Regions from separate parts of the Thalassospira sp. MBR-102 genome, predicted to be linked through region 2. Evidence: predicted binding sites of a transcription regulator. Region 2 holds the regulator's gene; the other holds the start of a gene.
The links. Region 2 encodes LexA, which represses DNA repair genes until DNA is damaged. Its sites were predicted from a motif close to ATGTTCTANTTTGGTTC; they were not measured.
Positions count from the first base shown of each region.

Region 1: ABIE64_RS07700 (PA0069 family radical SAM protein) is a predicted target of LexA. The motif match lies at 5,687-5,703, and genes of this name have one in related genera.

Region 1 covers NZ_JBEPTC010000003.1:250,498-258,161, forward strand. The annotation lists gene ABIE64_RS07675 (LLM class flavin-dependent oxidoreductase) at 1-994, shown strand, start outside; gene ABIE64_RS07680 (L-lactate permease) at 1,172-2,743, shown strand; gene ABIE64_RS07685 (hypothetical protein) at 2,748-2,945, shown strand; gene ABIE64_RS07690 (LysE family translocator) at 2,964-3,596, opposite strand; gene ABIE64_RS07695 (inverse autotransporter beta domain-containing protein) at 3,960-5,585, shown strand; gene ABIE64_RS07700 (PA0069 family radical SAM protein) at 5,718-6,881, shown strand; gene ABIE64_RS07705 (tyrosyl-tRNA synthetase) at 6,962-7,240, opposite strand; gene ABIE64_RS07710 (AraC family transcriptional regulator) at 7,538-7,664, opposite strand, start outside.
Region 2 covers NZ_JBEPTC010000007.1:95,788-103,451, reverse strand. The annotation lists gene trpD (anthranilate phosphoribosyltransferase) at 1-852, shown strand, start outside; gene trpC (indole-3-glycerol phosphate synthase TrpC) at 849-1,646, shown strand; gene moaC (cyclic pyranopterin monophosphate synthase MoaC) at 1,646-2,146, shown strand; gene lexA (transcriptional repressor LexA) at 2,294-3,001, shown strand; gene ABIE64_RS13415 (ComEC/Rec2 family competence protein) at 3,075-5,126, opposite strand; gene gltX (glutamate--tRNA ligase) at 5,334-6,743, shown strand; gene ABIE64_RS13405 (citrate synthase) at 6,854-7,664, shown strand, end outside.

The DNA of each region.
Region 1 (7,664 bases), on a different contig from region 2:
TTGCCCCGTGAACGAGGGTGAACACCCGCGCGATGCGCTTCGCAATACGCTTGAACTGGCCCAGCATGCCGAAAAGCTCGGCTTTCATCGTTACTGGCTGGCCGAACATCACAACATGCCCGGCATCGCCAGTGCCGCAACCTCGGTTGTCATATCCCATGTCGCGGCGGGCACCAAAACCATCCGCGTTGGTTCAGGTGGTGTCATGTTACCCAACCATGCGCCATTGGTGATTGCCGAACAGTTCGGCACCCTTGATGCGCTGTATCCCGGCCGTATCGATCTTGGCATCGGGCGCGCACCGGGAACCGACCAACGCACCGCCGCCGCCCTTCGCCGTGATATGCACGGGACCGAGGAACGCTTTATCCAGGACGTGCTTCAGGTTCAGCAATTCCTCGCCCCCCTTGAAGGCAATCCGCCAATCCGGGCGGTTCCGGGTTATGGTTCCGAAGTCCCGATGTGGCTTCTGGGCAGCAGCCTGTTCTCCGCTGATCTGGCGGCACGTCTTGGCCTGCCCTTTGCCTTTGCGTCACACTTTGCGCCCGATATGCTGATGGATGCATTGTCGCTGTATCGTCACCGGTTTGAACCAAGCAAACAGCTTGATGAACCCTATGCGATTGCCGCAATGGGCTTCTTTGCCGCCGATACCGACGAGGAAGGCGAATTTATTGCCACCTCCATGCAGCAGCAATTCCTGAATTTGCGGCGCGGTTCACCCGGTCAGTTGCCCAAACCGGTCAAATCGATGGATGACATCTGGAACCGGGTGGAAAAGGCCGGGGTCGATCATGCCATGCGCTGTGCCGCAATCGGCTCGCGCGACACGGTTCGCAAAAAGCTGCGCGATTTCATCTATATGACCAAGGCCGATGAAATCATGGTCACTGCCAATATCTTTGATCACGCAGCACGTCTGAAATCATTCTCGATTGCCGCAGAATTGCGTGACGAACTTGAAACCGAACAAACCGCGCAAAACTGCGCCTGAAACAATTAATCAGACAATAACCGGGCTCGACTGAAACCAGCCGAGCCCGGTTTTGTATTTCATCATACGAAATGCCATAACTGTTTTCTTGCGCTTGCAGAAGCACTGGGACAAGATGTCGGCCCGGTTGGAAAATCAACCGCAACACATTGTTCCAAAAGGTTTTGGCTCGCCCCCATGACAGACTTCCTTCTGGCTGCCCTGCCAATCGCCACCATTCTGTTTCTGATGATCAAGGCAAACTGGGGCGCGGCACGCGCCGGTGCGGCCGCATGGTTCGTCACCGTTGCCATCGCCATGATCGCGTTTGGTGCGCCGACCGATATGCTGATCATCGCGCAGGCCAAGGGCGTGATGCTGGCCCTATACATTCTTTATATCGTCTGGGCCGCCCTGATCCTTTATTTCGCTGCCGAAGAAGCCGGTGCCATCAAAACCATCGGGCGCGCCATCCGCCAACTGACCGATGACCGCCCGCTGCAATTGCTGATCCTTGGTTATGTGTTTGCCACCTTCTTGCAGGGCGTCGCGGGGTTTGGTGTGCCGATTGCGGTGATCGCGCCACTTTTGCTTGGTATGGGCTTCTCGCCGGTGATCGCCGTTGCCGCCCCGATGATCGGCCATAGCTGGTCGGTGCTGTTTGGCAATATGGCGACTTCTTTCGAGGCCCTGATCGGCGTGACCGGCATTCCCGGCACCGAGCTCACGCATTATTCCGCCATTCTGCTTGGCCTGTCGGGCTTTACCTGTGGTGCGGCGGTTCTGTGGCTGGATGGTGGTTTTCGCACCGTGCGCCGCCGGATTGTGCCGCTTGTGCTGATTGCCGGTGTGATGGGTGTCGTTCAATATCTGATGGCGAATTACGGCGTCTGGACATTGGGCGGACTGACCGCCGGGATTGCCGGTCTTGTCACCTCGATCATCGTCACCCGGTTCTGGAAACCCCATCCCGATGACGTCACCGAACCAAACGGGGATGACGATCATCACCACATGCCTTTGATCGAGGCATTGACCCCTTACCTGGTCTTCATGGTGATTGTCGGTCTGGCAACCTTTGTCCCCTCGGTCGAGGATTTCCTGTCGGGCCTTCGCCTGACATTCGATTTCCCGGCAATCTCAACCGATCTTGGCTGGAACATCGACGCCGAAAGCGCCAAACCGATTGCCATTTTCGGCCATCCCGGCGCGTTGCTGCTTTATACCGCCGCCATCAGCTTTGCCTTCTTTAAAATTCGCGGACGCTATGACAACGGCATTGCCAGACGCATCTGGCAACGCACGGTCAAAAGCGGCCTTCCGACCAGCATCGGCATGGTGCCAGTCATAGGCCTTGCCATCATCATGGATCATGCGGGCATGACCTATGCCTTGGCCGAAGGCGGTGCTGCGCTGTTTTCCGGCTCCTTTGCCGTCGCCTATCCGGTGGTGGCCCCGGCCATCGGGGCGCTGGGTGCCTTCATGACCGGCAGCACGAATAATTCCAACGTGGTCTTTGGCATGTTCCAGCGCCACACCGCCGAACTTTCGGGCATTTCCACCGCCCTTGTTCTGGCCGCACAGGCGACCGGGGCATCGCTTGGTAGTATGCTGGCCCCGTCAAAAATTCTGGTCGGCTGTTCGACCGTCGGACTTTCGGGCAAGGAAGGACCGGTTTTATCGGTCGTGCTGAAAACCGGTGTGCTTCTCACTGCCCTTTGCGGCTTCATGGCGCTGGGCCTGTTGCTGATTGCGATGATCGGGGGATAAGACCATGAAAAACAAGCTGTTCAATCCGGTCTTTCTGTTTCTGGCGTCCCTGATCCTGCCGCTGGTCGCGTTTGAAGCCCTGATAAACGAAGATGCCGCACTTTCCGGTATCCTGTCAGGCATACCGGTTGACATCCCTGTGGGCGGCATTCTGTTTGGCCTGTTTGCGGCCGTCATGGCGCTGATTGCCATCAAGAAATAATACGATCCCGGCCCGATATCAGGGCCGGAACATCGCAAGCTTGATCCCGAACGCAATAAACACGCTGCCGGTCACGGCCTTTAACGCCCGCTGGAACGATCCACTGCGCGCCACGCCTGTCAGGCGCGATAACAGAATGATCATCGCCGAAAACCAGATGACATTGATGCTGGCATGCACACACACCAGCATGAAGGCCGATGTAATCGCCCCGTCACCGACCGGAATGAATTGCGGAAATGCCGCAAGATAGAAAATCGATACCTTGGGGTTAAGCGCATTGGTCAGAAACCCTTCGCCATACGCCACCAGAAGCGTCCTGCGGCGTTTGGCCGGGGCCACTTCGGCAACGGTTTTAACCCCGCGCCACGCCTCGCGCAGCGCCTTGAACCCGACCCAGCAAAGATATGCCGCACCGGCAATCTTCACCATCATGAACAATTGTGCCGACTGCACGAGGATCACCGAAATCCCTAAAATCGACAATGTGCCATGCAGGTAAAAGGCGGTCACGAAACCGGCAACATTGGCAAAACCTGCCGCACGGCCCGATGTCGGAACGGTTTTGGCAATCAGAACGCCATTGGGGCCCGGTGACATCACCAGAAGGGCGGTGACAAGCGTAAAGCTGACAAACTGTGTCCAATCCATCGGAATGGCTCCATAAAAAGGGTGGCCACGAAACTATAGATGGATTGTAAAAACCGGCAAGCGCGCGATTGTACCGATACATGACAATCGAAAAGGCAATTTAAAAGGTCGACAAAAAGACGGGGCTCAATAGTCCGCTTTTGCGCACCTCGCACTGTTTCCTATCCATAAAACGCAATGGATATCCACTTCGCGCAGGAAAATATCGCATCCCTGCCGTTGCTGTGGCGACCCATGCGCAAATCCCCTAATCCTCGGACTTCCATTTCATGAACTGGCTTAACTGCCGATCTGACTGATGCGCAAAATGCCAGCGATTTTTCCCGCCGCGCATAAGCCAGATCAAAATGATTGAAGACAAAAATGAAAAAATATGCGGTTGGATTTGTCTGTAGCTGCGCCGTCGCTTTCGCGCCATCCGCGCATGCTCAGGACGCAGATGGCGGCAACAAATGGGGACCGCATATCGACCTTGAAGGCAAGGCCGGCACAGACCGCAACCTTGGTGAAACCGATCTGTTCATTCCGCTATGGCAGGATGACGATACCCTGGCCTTTGCCAATATCCGCGCGCGGATGGATGATGCCAACAGTCACGAAGGCAATTTCGGTGTCGGCATTCGCCAGATGCTTGATAGCGGCTGGAATATTGGCGGCTATGGCTATTTTGATCGCCGCCATAGCGCGTATGACAACAAATTCAATCAGGTGACTTTCGGGGCCGAAGCCCTTTCGCTTGACTGGGATTTTCGCGCCAATGCCTATATGCCGGTCGGCAGGACAAGCTATATGGAAGACAGCCTGAGCACGGCGGATTTTTCCGGCACCACGATCATGTACCGTCAGGGCGAAGAACGCGCCCTTCGCGGTTTTGATGCCGAAATCGGCTGGCGCGCGCCATTGTTTGAAGCCACGGCACCACAACAATTGCGCCTTTACGCAGGCGGCTATCGCTTTACCGAAGACGATGTCGACACGCTACAGGGACCTCGCGGGCGGCTTGACCTGACCTTTGATGAAATACCGTTCCTGTGGGAAGGCTCACGCTTTTCGCTGGGGGCTGAAATCCAGCATGACGACCCGCGCGGCACACAAAGCTTTGCCAGCTTCCGCCTGCGCATCCCGCTTCAGGAATTTGGCGACAATCCCAAACCGCGCCTGAACGCTATCGAACGCCGCATGACCGATCCGATCATACGCGACATTGATATCGTCAGTCAGGCAGGGCAATTCACCACTGCGGAGGAAATAACAAGCACGGCCAACGGCAACACCATCACGCTTGTCAGCAGCGCAACAACAGCAAGTGCCGACCTTGCCACGACCATATCATCCGCCGGTGCCAATTCGACCGTGCTCCTGAATGGCAGCTTTGCCAACGTGAACAGCCGCCTTGATGTTCAAAACGGCCAAACCATCATGGGAACGGGCAATCTTGATGTTAAAACACCTTCCGGTCGTACTCTGACCATCACCACACCGGGTGCCAGCCTGAGCGGCCAAGGCGGCACTCCGCCCGGCTTTGGCAGTCCAAGCCATATTTTCAACATGGCCAGCAACAGCCGCCTTGTGGGCGTTACTGTCTCAACCACCTCCGCGGGTGCGACCACAGCAGTGCGGATCAACGGCGTGAATAACGTCGAAATCATCAATAGCACATTGACCAGCAACGCTACGGGCAACACGTCCTTTGGCATACAGGTTATCGGAAACGCACAAAACACGGTCATTCGCGGTAATACGATCACATCCACCAGTAACGATACCTTTGCCTATGCCCTGTCAGTCATCGGATCAGACAACCTCGTCTTCGAGAACAACACACTCAATGTCAGCGGGGCGGCAACCAACCACCTGATCTTCTTTAACCTGAACAATACGAATCTCTCCGGCGCCGGTAACAGCGGCAATGTAAGCACATGCAATGTCGGTGGCGGGACAAACACCGGCTCCATCAGTTTCACGACAGCAACGCCGACCTGCCCGTAATCAGGAAAGCTGTTGATAACCGGATGATGTCAAATCAACGGCCTGCCGCTGTCCGCGTTGACATCGGTGCGGGCAACCTGGGCACTGCGTATTTCGCTTGAATGTTCCTATTTTGTTCTATATTTTGAACATATGCGAAACATCATCGAACCGACATCCGATCACATCGAAACCGCCCAACCGGGCGAAGGATGGAGCCATCCGGATTTTAATCCCGATCTGCTGCCCGCGCGTCGGCAAAAAGGCCGCGGGGCGGTATCGAACATTGATGGCCGCTATGAACGCCATATCCATCAGGCGGTCGATGATGGCTGGATGACCAACCTGATGGAAGATCGTGAAGCGCCGCGCATCCGCACCACCCTTGGCATTGATGGCGCGCGCAGCGTGATTACCAAAAATCAAAGCCCGGACGTGCCGTTTGATCGTTCGATCAATCCTTATCGCGGCTGTGAACATGGCTGCATCTATTGCTTTGCCAGACCAACACACGCCTATCTCGGCCTGTCGCCGGGGCTGGATTTTGAAACAAAGCTTTTCTGGAAGCCCGACGCCCCAGCACTTTTGCGCAAACAGCTCGCCGTCAAAAGCTATATGCCCGCCCCGATTGTCATTGGCACCAGCACCGATCCCTATCAGCCGGTTGAACGTGAAAAGCAACTGACCCGATCCATCATCAAGGTGCTTGGCGATTGCCACCATCCTTTTTCGATCATCACCAAAGGCGCACTTGTCACCCGCGACATTGATCTGATCGCGCCAATGGCCGCAAAAAACCGGGCGTCGGTCGCGGTATCGGTTACAAGCCTTGATCACAGATTGTCCAACCTTCTTGAACCGCGTGCCTCCGCCCCGCACCGTCGGCTTGATGCCATTCGCAAACTTGCCGATGCCGGTATTCCGGTCACGGTCCTGTGTGCGCCGATCATTCCCGGCCTCAATGACATGGAAATCGAAAATCTGGTCGCGGCGGTGCGTGATGCCGGGGCAACGTCCGTATCCCACATCGTCGTCCGCCTGCCGCTTGAAATCGCCGATCTGTTCGAAGAATGGCTTGGCGCCAATTATCCGGACCGCAAGGCAAAGGTCATGTCGCTGATCCGCCAGATGCGCGACGGCGACCGCTATCAATCCGAATTTGGCACCCGCATGCGCGGCACCGGCCCGATTGCCGATCTGATTGCCAGGCGGTTTGATGCCGCACGCAAAAAACACGGCATGACCGGCCGGTCGCTCAACCTTGATTGCAGCGGCTTTGTCCGCCCCAGCGCGAACGGGCAAATGTCGCTGTTCTGATATCACCAGCAACATCGCCCCCTCGCCCCCAAGCCCTGCTCGCGCGACCGGCGGGCACCAAGCCGATCACTCCGCCCCGCTCACTCCGCACGACGGATCAGCATCGTCCTTTGGCCACCAACGGTAAGGCGCAAGATTTCGCCATCATCAAACGCGTAACTCAGGATATGATGATCGGGATCAACAATCTGTCTGTTCTCGATCATGACCGCACCACTTGCGACCAGCTCGCTCGCCGCCGTAATGGTATCGGCAAAACCCGCCATCAGAATAAGCGGCACCACCCCGATCCCGTCTTTCAGGGCATTGGGCGTGAAATCAAGTGTCGGCATACGATCAGCAAGGGAGATATGGGTCATTTTCCGGTTTCCTTGTTGGTGGGGCCACCTCGGGCAAACCGGTTTATGGAAAAAACAAAGGCCGCCCTGGGGCAGCCGGTCTTGGTTTAATTTACAAACACATCAACAGGCGCCGCGCTATGTGCACGACGTAAAATAGGCGTTCTGATGTGTAACAATGTTTTCCATCTTCAAATCATTACGTACCTTATGCTGTCAGGTCAACCCTGATTGCAGCGGCTTTGTCCGCCCCGGCGCTGATGGCCAGATGAAATTGCCGTAAGCCGTGTTACCGACAGGCCCGATCTGGAAATCCCCTTACTGTCCGTCGGGTGCAAAATAGCGTGCAGGCGTTACGCCATAGGTTTTGCGAAATGCTGCAATAAACGCGCTGATATTCTCGTATCCCAGATCGAGTGCGACTGTCGTTACCGATAATCCGCCC
Region 2 (7,664 bases):
GCGGCGCGTGTCATGCGCTCCAAGGCGACCGGCATTATCGCCCCGCCCAATGCGGTTGATACCTGTGGTACCGGTGGCGATGGCAGCGGCACCTTCAATATCTCGACCGGGGCGGCAATCGTTGCGGCGGCCTGCGGCGCCATCGTTGCCAAGCACGGCAACCGCGCGGCGTCGTCAAAATCTGGATCGGCTGATGTCCTACTGGCGCTTGGCGTCAATCTTGATGCCGATATGGCGCTTCTCGAAAAGGCGCTAAAGGAAATCAATCTGTGCTTCATGATGGCAACGCGCCATCACTCGGCGGTGCGTCACGTGATGCCGACCCGCGTTGAAATGGGTACGCGCACGATCTTTAACCTTCTGGGACCGCTGGCCAACCCGGCCAAAACCAAACGCCAGGTCATGGGCGTTTTTGCCCGTGAATGGGTCGAACCGATTGCCCATGTGCTGAACCGCCTGGGTTCGGAACATGCGTGGGTTGTCTATGGTCATAGCGGCCTTGATGAAATTTCAACAACCGGCCCGACCTTTGTCGCCGAAGTCAAAAACGGCGCAGTCACGACCTTTGAAATCAACCCCGAAGATTACGGCCTTGAAATCGTCACCCTTGATGCGCTTAAAGGCGGCGACGCCCAGACAAACGCGCAGGCCATTCTCGATCTTCTTGCCGGTAAAAAAAGCGCCTATCGCGATATCGTTCTGCTGAATGCCGCAGCCGCCCTTGTGGTGACCGACATCGCAACCGATCTTGCCGATGGCATCGCAAAGGCCCGCACCGCAATCGATTCCGGCAAAGCCGCAGAAACCCTGCAGGCACTAGTCCGCATTTCCAATCAGGGGACCGCAGCGTGAGCGACGTACTCGAACGTATCTGTAACGACAAACGCGACCACATCGCCGCCTGCAAGGCGCGAAAGTCACTTGCCGACCTCGAAACCGCAGCCAGATCACAATCCGCACCGCGCGGCTTCATCAGGGCGCTTGAAACATCGGTTGCGGACGGTCGTTACGGCCTGATTGCCGAAATTAAAAAGGCCTCCCCGTCCAAGGGCCTGATCCGACCGGATTTCAATCCGCCCGTTCTGGCACAGGCCTATAAGGCCGGTGGGGCAAGCTGCCTGTCGGTCCTGACCGATATCCCCTATTTCCAGGGCGATGACAGCTATCTGATCGCGGCACGTGCCGCGGTTGACCTGCCGGTCCTGCGCAAGGATTTCATGCTTGATCCCTATCAGGTGACCGAAGCCCGGGCGTTGGGTGCCGATTGCATCCTTCTTATCATGGCCGCCCTCGAGGATGCCCAAGCGGCCGAGCTTGAAGACGCCGCACACAGCCTTGGCATGGATGTCCTGATAGAAGTCCACAACGCACCGGAACTCGAACGCGCCCTGAAACTTAAATCAAAGCTTCTCGGGGTCAATAACCGCAATCTGAAAACGCTCGAAGTCTCCCTGACCACGACCGAAGAACTCGCTGGCATGGTTGATGACAGCCGGATGCTGGTCGCCGAAAGCGGCCTGTTCACGCACGATGACCTCGCCCGCATGGCAAAGGTCGGCGCGCAATGCTTCCTGATCGGCGAAAGCCTGATGCGTCAGGACGACGTCACCGCCGCCACCCGCAATATTCTTGGCCTCGCGGCCTGATAACGGAACAAGACACAGGCATGGCAGACAAACTTTCGCATATCGACGCCGCTGGTAACGCCGTCATGGTCGATATTTCGGCCAAGAACGATACCGCGCGCGTCGCCATCGCAAAGGGCCGTGTCCTGATGTCGGCGGAAACGGCCCGGCTGATTGCCGAACGCGGCCATAAAAAGGGCGACGTTCTTGGTATCGCCCAGCTTGCCGGGATTATGGGCGCCAAGAAAACCGCCGACCTGATCCCGCTTTGCCACCCCCTGCCCCTGACCTCGGTCGAAGTCACGCTGGAACTCGCAACTGCCACCGATGCGGTAGATATTGTCGCGACCTGCAAAACCACCGGCAAAACCGGGGTGGAAATGGAAGCCCTGACCGCCGTTACCGTTACCGCACTTACCGTGTTCGATATGTGCAAGGCGGTCGATAAAGCCATGCGGATTACCGATATTCGCGTTGTCCACAAGGAAGGCGGAAAGTCGGGTACTTTCACCGCCGACTGATCCCTGAAAGTACCCAAATTTCGTTTCTTGACCGAAAGAATGCCCTTAAACGGCGATTTTTCGGGTTGTGGTGCTTGACGAACAAGCAGAACCAAAGTAGAACATTTATGTATTCGGTTTGTTCTTATTACTGGTTCGGAAAAAATCATGCTGACGCGCAAGCAATACGAATTGCTGGTCTATATCGATAATTACCTTCGCGATCATGGCATCTCGCCCTCTTTTGACGAGATGAAAGAAGCCCTGAGCCTGAAATCCAAATCGGGCATTCATCGCCTGATCACCGGGCTTGAGGAACGCGGCTTTATTCGCCGTCTCGCCCATCGGGCCCGCGCGCTCGAAGTCCTGCGTCTTCCGGATAATAATGATGACGACGCTGCGGAAACGCCCAACAATGTTACCTCTATCGCCTCCGCGCGAAAGGCTGCGCATCGACCGGCAACCGTGCCTTCGGCCTTTTCGGAATCGGGTGAATCCGTTTCCCTGCCGCTGTTTGGCCGGATTGCGGCGGGTACCCCGATCGAGGCCCTTCGCGATCAGACCACAATGGTGCAGGTCCCGGCAGCGCTTCTGGGAACCGGCGATCACTATGCGCTTGAAGTTTCCGGTGATTCGATGATCGATGCCGGTATTCTCGATGGCGACACCGTCCTGATCCAGCGTTGCGAACAGGCCAATGATGGCTCCATCGTTGTCGCACTGGTCGACGACGCCGAAGCCACTCTGAAACGCCTGAAACGTGGCCGTGGCGAAGTTCTGCTGGAACCGGCCAATGCGCGTTATGAAACGCGCGCGCTGTCGCCTGATCGTGTCCGCATTCAGGGACGTCTGATCGGTTTGCTCCGCCAATACTGATAGAATACCGAATAAACCGAACAAACCGAAAGAAACCGAAAGAAACGCCGTCGGCCTTGCCCGGCGGCGTTTTTTATTTGACCACCCTGCCCCCGATGATAATCCACGGCCAGATGCCGGACGTTTCACGCACGGTTTCGATCACCGGGGCGGCATCGGGCCGCAACGCAACCGAGACGCCCCCCTGCCACCACAACAGGTCATCATCGATGACAGTCACATCCGGCGCACAGATATCACGCGGCATATCGCGTTTCAGGCTGATGATCATATCGCCATGGCGGCATGCATAGAACGGATTGGCAAGATCATTGGCAATGATCACCTGCCGTCCGGCGATCCTGACGGAACAAACCGTTGCGTCGCATTTTTCGATGACATTGCCGGCATCATGATCGGCGATACCAAATCGCGCCATCCAGACCGACTGCTGAAAATCCGAAATGCCTTCGGGCAGGACAAGTTTGTCGCGCACCCTGTCGCGAATTGCCCAGCTTTCCTGATCCCCCGAAACCAGAATATCCGCCGGGCGATACAGGATTTGCGCCGCAATCGCCACGCATAGCGGAATGACAGCCAACCGGGCAATCGCGTTCCCCCGCCAGACCAGCCACCAGGCCATCGCCATCATGATGCCGATGGCAAATACGGCACTAAACTGCTCGACATGCCAAAGCCCCCAGGCCTGATCGGCGGCAAGGCTTGCGGTTTCAATCAACAATGTCAGTCCCGGCTTCATCAACCACAATGCCAGTCCCCCGGCTCCGAACGGCATCAGAACAAGCGTCGCCACAATCAGCGGCATCACCCAGAACGCCATCACCGGAATGGCAATCAGGTTGGACACGATCCCGATCATCGAAATCCGCCCGAAATGAAACCCGATGATCGGCGCGGTCACCGCCGTAACCAGCAACCCGGTCATCACCAGCCCGGCAAAAAACAGCCAAAGCCGGAATAGCCATGACCGATCCCCCGACTTGTCAAACCATCGCCTGCCCGGACCATCATAAAACGCCACCAGAACCGACACCGCCGCAAAGGAAAGCTGAAAGCTTGGCCCCAATACCGCATCGGGCCGCAGGATCAGAACAACCAGCGCCGCAAACGCCACCAACCGCAACGATATCGCCCGCCGATCCAGCAGCAACGCAATCCAGACAATCGTCAACGTCACAAAGGCACGCTGCGTCGGCACACTGGCCCCTGACAGGCCAAGATAGATCACGGCTGCGCACATCGCCCCGATAGCCGCCCATTTCTTGATCGGAAACCGCAGCGCAAGGGCGGGAATGGCCGCCATGCCAAACCGCAGGAAAAAGAAAACCGTCCCGCTTAAAAGCCCCATATGCAGCCCGGAAATCGCCAGAAGATGCGCCAATCCCGATTTGCGAAGATCATCGGCAATTTCCGCACTGACATCGCCGCGTTCGCCGACAATCAATGCCTTGGCAATCCCGGCCTCTGCGCCGGTAAGGACCTGATCGATTGCCGTCATGATCGTCAGGCGCAGACTTTCGATCCGGTCCGAAACCGGCTGCATCATTCCTGTTTCGGCCTTCTTGGTCACACTATATTTATGGCCGAAAACAAACCCGGTCGCCCCGATCCCGTCCAGATATAATCCGCGTGAAAAATCCGGGTCGCCCGGCACGGACGCCGCGCGCAACGGAAACAGCCGTGCCGTTGCCACGATATGATCCCCGACGGAAAGCTCATCGCCACCTGGAAGGCTCAATCGCACCTTCCAGTCAAATGCCCGGTCCTCAAGCCCCGCGATCCGCATTGGTGCCACGGTCATGCGCATCCGCCCGCCCCGTGGTTCCAGAAGCGTGATGTCGCCCTCGATCTCTGTCATGTAAAGCGTCTTGGTCAGAAGCCCGGATGGCGCCCTTTCAAGATGGATGGATGCAATCAGCAACCCGCCACAAAAACCCGCCAGCAGCAGAATGCCAAAGAATGGCAAAACCCAGCGTCGCGAAATCCACAATCCGGACAGCAAAAGAATCACCGCAAGGCCGCTTTGCTGTACCGTCAGGCGCGCAGGGAGAGAAAAATACGCCGCACATCCCAACCCGAAGAATATAACCGTGCACAGGATCCAGGAATTTCTGCGCGCGGCCAACAACAATCCTGTTTGCGAAAATATTCTCGCAACATATTGATTTTTATTAATTCCATCACGACTTATTCGACGAATGTACAATAGCCTGCCCGACGCACAGTTTCTATCTATCATCGGCTGTGGTGCAACACCGCCGCATATGTGTTATAGCGTGCACGCCAAAAGTCATTACGACAAGCAACAACATCCAGCCAACGGATAGAGTGAATGACGGTTGTTACCCGTTTTGCCCCGTCTCCGACCGGGTTTCTGCATATCGGCGGCGCACGCACCGCCCTTTATAACTGGCTTTATGCCAAACACACCGGCGGCAAATTCCTGCTGCGCATCGAAGACACCGACCGGGAACGTTCAACCCCCGAAGCCGTCGAAGCCATTTTCGATGGGCTAAGCTGGCTTGGCCTGACCGCAGACGAAGAACCGACCTTCCAGTTCGCCCGTCGCGACCGCCACGCCGAAGTCGCCCATGAACTGATCAAGGCCGGGAAAGCCTATTATTGCTATTGCTCGCAGCAAGAACTTCAGGAAATGCGCGAAAAGGCCCGCGCCGAAGGCCGCCCGATGAAATATGACGGCACCTGGCGCGACCGCGATGCATCCGACGCCCCGGCTGGCGTCAAGCCTGTCGTGCGTCTGAAGGCACCGCAGGACGGCGATGCCGTGATTTCCGATCAGGTACAGGGCGATGTCCGCGTTGCCAATGAACAGCTTGACGATTACGTTATTCTGCGTGGCGATGGCACCCCGACCTATATGCTGTCGGTCGTTGTCGATGACCACGATATGGGCATTACTCACGTGATCCGTGGCGATGACCATCTGACCAATGCGTTTCGCCAGAAGGCGCTTTACGACGCGATGGGATGGGATGTCCCGACCTTTGCCCATATTCCGCTGATCCACGGCCCGGACGGCGCCAAGCTGTCCAAACGTCATGGTGCGCTGGGTGTTGATGCCTATCGCGATGAAATGGGTTTCCTGCCCGAAGCGGTAAACAACTACCTGCTGCGTCTTGGCTGGGGTCACGGGGACGAGGAAATCATTTCCCAGGAACAGGCCATTGAATGGTTTGACATCAAAGATGTTGGCAAGGGTGCGGCGCGTTTCGACTTCGCCAAATTGACCAACCTCAATGGCGTTTATCTGCGCCAAGCGGATGATACCCGCCTTGCAAACGACATTGCACCGCTGATCGCAAAACAGATTGGCGTCGATGCAATTGACGCAGCGCAAAAAGAAATCTTGATCAAAGGCATGTCAGGGCTTAAAGAAAGAGCCAAGACACTCATCGAGCTCGCCGACTCTTCGGCCTTCTATGTTACGGACGGCGTCATGTCGTTTAACGAGAAAGCTCAGTCCCTGATTGATAGCGCCCCCGAAGGCCTGTTTGCCGAACTGGCAAAGGAACTCGACGCGCTTGAAAGCTGGACCGAAGAGAACGTTGACGCAAGCGTTCGCAACATTGCCGAAAAACTCGATCAGAAGCTCGGCAAAGTCGCGCAGCCCTTGCGGGCCGTGCTCACCGGTTCCAACTCATCGCCTGGCATCTTCGAAGTAATGATCGTGCTTGGCAAATCCCAAACGCTGAAACGCATCCGCAAATTCGATGCCCAATAACAGCGTAAAATAAAAAACTTAAACACTGAATTTGCGCTTTGTGCGCCGCAGCACTATGCTGCACACAACTTGAAAACCGTGTTCGTTCAAACAGGGAAGGAAAAATAGTCATGGCTCAGAATTCCAAGACTTCCCACACCGTGACACTGACCGACAATGCCACTGGCAAGTCGATCGAATTGCCGGTGATCGAGGGTAGCGTTGGTCCGTCTGTAATCGACATTCGGAAACTCTACTCCGAAACCGGATATTTCACCTATGACCCGGGCTTCACCTCGACCGGCTCCTGCCAGTCCGAGCTGACCTATATTGATGGTGACGTTGGCATCCTGCGTCACCGCGGCTATGCCATTGATGAGCTTGCCGAACAATCCGATTTCCTCGAAGTTTGCTATTTGCTGATTTACGGCGATCTGCCGAATGCAAAAGACAAGGCGCAATTTGAAAATGACATCACCATGCACACCATGGTGCATGAGCAGATGCGCAATTTCTATAACGGTTTCCGCCGCGACGCCCACCCGATGGCCATTATGTGCGGTGTGGTTGGCGCGATGTCTGCTTTCTATCATGACAGCACCGACATCAACGATCCGAACCAGCGTCTGATCTCGGCCTATCGCCTGATCGCGAAAATGCCGACCATCGCTGCGATGGCGTATAAATACTCGATCGGTCAGCCGTTCCGTTATCCGAACAACAAACTCGGCTATGCAGAAAACTTCCTGCAAATGATGTTCGGCAACCCGTGCGAAGACTATGAAGTCAACCCGGTCCTTGCGCGCGCAATGGATCGTATCCTGATCCTTCATGCCGACCACGAACAGAACGCATCGACCTCGACCGTCCGTCTGGCCGGTTCTTCTGGGGCAAATCCCTTTGCATGTATCGCTGCCGGTATTGCCTCCCTCTGGGGTCCGG